2 regions of the Massilia sp. BAP21 genome follow, and region 2 is predicted to be linked to the other one. Evidence: riboswitches for the same ligand, from Rfam matches in the RefSeq annotation. Region 2 holds a riboswitch; the other holds the start of a gene.

Region 1 (2,198 bases), 800 kb from region 2:
GGCTGGCGCGTTCTCGTTGATCTTGGCGTCGAGCGTCATGATCGTGATCGGCGCCAGGCCCGCGCGCTGGCCGACGGCGTAGTCGTTGAAGTCGTGCGCCGGGGTGATCTTCACGCAGCCGGTGCCGAATTCCTTGTCGACATAGGAGTCGGCGATGATCGGGATTTCGCGGTCCGTCAGCGGCAATTTCAGCATCTTGCCGTGCAGGTGCAGGTAGCGCTCGTCGGTCGGGTCGACCGCCACGGCGACGTCGCCGAGCATGGTTTCAGGACGGGTGGTGGCCACCGTCAGCGTGCCGGAACCGTCGGCCAGCGGGTACTGGATGTACCACATCGAACCGTCTTCCTCGACCGAATCGACTTCCAGGTCGGAGACGGCGGTGCCCAGCACCGGGTCCCAGTTGACCAGGCGCTTGCCGCGGTAGATCAGGCCCTGTTCGTACAGGCGCACGAAGACTTCGGAGACCACTTTCGAGCGCGTCTCGTCCATGGTGAAGTATTCGCGCTGCCAGTCCGGCGAGGCGCCCAGGCGGCGCATCTGGCCGGTGATGGTGTTGCCCGACTTTTCCTTCCACTCCCAGACCTTCTTGATGAATTCCTCGCGGCCAAGGTCGTGGCGCGAGATCTTCTGGGCGTCGAGCTGGCGCTCGACCACGATCTGGGTGGCGATGCCGGCGTGGTCGGTGCCCGGGACCCAGGCGGTGTTATAGCCGCGCATGCGGTAGTAGCGCGTCAGGCCATCCATCACGGTCTGGTTGAACGCATGGCCCATGTGCAGCGTGCCCGTCACGTTCGGCGGCGGCAGCTGGATGCTGAACGATGGTTTGTCGGCGTCGAGGGTGGCGGCGAAGTACCCGCGCTGTTCCCACTCGGCGCGCCAGTATTGCTCGATGTCGGCGGGCTCGAAAGACTTGGCTAATTCCATGATGTGTGGCGGTGTGTTTGGCGAAAAGGGTCATTATAGAGGAGGAGGGCGGCGGTGCGGTCGCGAGCGGTGGGGATTTTCGAGACCGGAATGCGGCGGTACGTGGCGCTGTTGCGTGTGCCTGTATCGGTTTTCATCATCCGCGTGGGCACCCCGTGCCCACGCGGATTCAACCCACCACGAACGCCCCACGCAACAGCGCCACGAACGCCAGCCTACCAGCCCGGAATACCCGCTCAATATTTCTTTGCCAACACCCAATCCACGGGGCTATAATCCGCCCGCTGCCACAAGGCAGCACCGCTAGGGGTCCTGCGCTCAAACGAGCGTGGGTGAGAAATACCCTCTGAACCTGATCTGGATAATGCCAGCGAAGGGAAGCTTCCGAGATACCGGTCGTGCGCCTGCACGCGCCCATCTTCCGCCTCCTTTGCTGGCTCCTCACGCAAAGGAGCCACATGAACGCCCGCCTGCAATTCGACGCCGCCACCGCCCAGGTAGACAGCGCCGCCATCGCCCCCTTCCCGAATTCCACCAAGGTCTTCATCGAAGGCAGCCGCCCCGATATCCGCGTGCCGATGCGCGCCGTCGCGCAAAGCGACACCCCCGCCAGCTTCGGCGGCGAACCGAATCCGCCGGTGTATGTCTACGATACCTCCGGCCCCTACACCGACCCGGCGGCCCAGATCGACATCCGCCGCGGCCTGCCGGCATTGCGCCGCAGCTGGATCGATGAACGCGCCGACACCGAAGAACTCCCCGGCCCAACGTCAACCTATGGCCAGCAACGCCTTGCCGACAAGGACCTCGACGCCCTGCGCTTCGAGCTGACCCGCAAGCCGCGCCGCGCGAAAGACGGCGCGAACGTCACGCAAATGCATTACGCGCGCCGCGGCATCATTACTCCCGAAATGGAATTCATCGCCCTGCGCGAAAACCTGCGCCGCAAGGAATACATCGCCGCGCTGGAAGACAGTGGCCCGATGGGGGCGCGCACCGCCGAATTGCTGGGCCGCCAGCACCCCGGCCAGTCCTTCGGCGCCGCGATCCCGCATGAGATCACGCCCGAATTCGTGCGCGAGGAAGTCGCACGCGGCCGCGCCATCATCCCCTGCAACATCAACCACCCGGAAAGCGAACCGATGATCATCGGCCGCAACTTCCTGGTGAAGATCAACGCGAACATCGGCAACTCGGCCGTGACCTCGTCGATCGGCGAGGAAGTGGAAAAGATGACCTGGGCGATCCGCTGGGGCGCCGACAACGTGATGGAC
Region 2 (2,198 bases):
CCAGGGCTGGGCATTCAGGAGGGTCTTCGGGTTCACGCCGCGCGGTAGTTCCACGCCGCGGATCAATTGGTAGCCGGGCGCGGTGATCTGCTCCTTGTGCTGGAAGTCGGCATCCAGCTGCAGCAGGGCGTCCGGACTGATCTGCCAGTCGAAGGCGCTTGATACGAACTGGCGCTTGCCATCGGCGCCGTCCACATACGAACGCAGGCGCTCGGCGGCGGCGTTCACGCGGTAGCCGAAGCGCTTGTCCTCGAAACGCCCGCCGACATCGACGGCGCCGTACAGGGTGCCGCGCTCGCGCGCTTCGACCGTGACGGAACGCAGGTCGGTGTCCGTCGGGCGCTCCGTGACGAAGTTCAGGATGCCGCCCGGCGCCGCCAGGCCGGCCTGCATGCCGGCCACGCCCTTCAGCAGTTCCAGGCGTTCCTTGTTCTCCAACGGGATCTGGGCGTCGGCGGGAATGGCGATGCCGTCCTTGCGGTAGCCCGAGTTATTGTTCAGCATGAAGCCGCGCACCGAGAACTGCTCGGCATAGCCGACCGCGTTGTAGGCGTCGCCGACTGAGGCGTCGTAGGCGAGGGCGTCGCTGGCGCTGCGGATCGACAGATCCTGCATCTGCGCGCGGCTGAAGGCGCTGATCGAGACCGGGGTGTCGACAATCGGCATGTCGGCAAAGCCGCCGACGCTGGCGCGGTCGCTCGTGGTCCACTTGCTGCCGCTGACGACGACCGAGGGAATGGCGTCGTTCGTTTGTGCAAATGCCGGGACGGCGAACGCCTGGGCCACGGCGCAGGCGAGGAGGGTGTGCTGCAAGACTGGTTTCATTGTGTGCTCGGATTCGAGCGGCGCACGGGCGCCGCTTTTGGAAAAACCGGAGCCAACGTGGGGGAAGGGCAAACAAATGGGGAACTGCGTTGCGCTTTCCTTCGCTGGCATTATCCAGATCAGGTACGAAGGGTATCTCTCACCCGGAACGCGAATTCCAGGACCCCTAGCGAAGGCGCGAGTGTAGCACGGCGTATGGCGCTTTTGTCAATGCGGGAATGGTGGTTTTCCGTAGATACCGTCTTACCCGTCAAGCCCTACATGCAAATTTTGGGTCGTAGGGCTTGCCGGAGTGGATGACACCAAAACACAAGTGTGCCAGCTTGCGCATAGCGGCTCCAATTGCGGCCATCGCGGTTTTACCTTTGGCGAGCAGTCGCTCATTCAGCGCCTTAATATGCGGATTACAGCGTGTTGCCACGACGGCAGGCATGTACAGCACTTTGCGTAAGTAAGCAGGGCCGGCTTTCGACATATGCGGCCGGCCACGTACCGAAGATCCTGACTCCCATACAACTGGCACGAGCCCCAGATAGGCTGCCAGCTGCTCGGCGCTCTCAAACGTTCGACCAGCAAATAACGTCGTCATATGGGTCGAAACACGAGGACCGACACCAGGTATCGTTTCGAGTAGTTCTTTCTTGTTGCGCAGGTCCGGGTCGTCATTGATGTGCTTGGCAATCATCTTTTCCAACCGCTTCAGTTCGGCCTGCAGAAAAGCGATTGATTCTGCAATAGAGGCGCTTACAGCTTCTGGTACCGAGCTAAAGTCGTTTGCTTCCTTGCGATTGCGTTCGCGCTGTAGATCGTCGGCGACTGCATCACGGCGCGCCAGCAGGGCTTTGAGGTGACGTGCTGACGGCGATGGTGGCTGCCATGGTGCAGGATTTTGGGCCATGCCGAAGCGAGCCAGCACCGCACTGTCTTGCTTATCGGTCTTGTTCTTCACCCCCAGTCCTTGCGCGAAAGCGCGCAGCTGAGCTGGATTAACCAGCGATACGACCAGTCCAGCATCGGCCAGGGCCAATGCAGCGGCTTCGTGATACATCCCTGTCGGCTCCATCACCACGTGTGGATTGGACGCCTTCTTTTCGTTCAGCCAGTCAAGCAACTCCACAAAGCCAGCAGCTGTATTTGGAATATTACTCTTCGACTTGAGCTTGCCGGTCTCGCTATCGAGCAGCATGCAGTCAAGGTTTTTCTTGGCAACGTCTACACCTAGATAAAACATAAATTCTCCTTGCGTCCTCGATCAACACACCCACTCTCCTTGTGCATACAGGGTCATTGCCCTTGGCTACCGTCCAGTGTTTGGCATGGTGTGGGAACGAGGTGAAGGGCTTGATCTACCTTCCAAGGTCGAGCCTTAAGGG

Evidence for each region. Region 2 has a riboswitch for thiamine pyrophosphate ahead of ACWYRN_RS00890 (TonB-dependent siderophore receptor). Riboswitches for the same ligand answer to the same signal wherever they lie in the genome.
Region 1: it holds a riboswitch for thiamine pyrophosphate, as region 2 does, so the genes downstream of both, thiC (phosphomethylpyrimidine synthase ThiC) here and ACWYRN_RS00890 (TonB-dependent siderophore receptor) in region 2, are expected to answer to the same signal.

Annotation. Positions count from the first base shown of each region.
Region 1 covers NZ_CM173596.1:996,563-998,760, reverse strand. The annotation lists gene ACWYRN_RS04365 (valine--tRNA ligase) at 1-924, opposite strand, end outside; TPP riboswitch at 1,220-1,320, shown strand; gene thiC (phosphomethylpyrimidine synthase ThiC) at 1,383-2,198, shown strand, end outside.
Region 2 covers NZ_CM173596.1:196,151-198,348, reverse strand. The annotation lists gene ACWYRN_RS00890 (TonB-dependent siderophore receptor) at 1-825, opposite strand, end outside; TPP riboswitch at 905-1,003, opposite strand; gene ACWYRN_RS00885 (IS110 family RNA-guided transposase) at 1,076-2,056, opposite strand.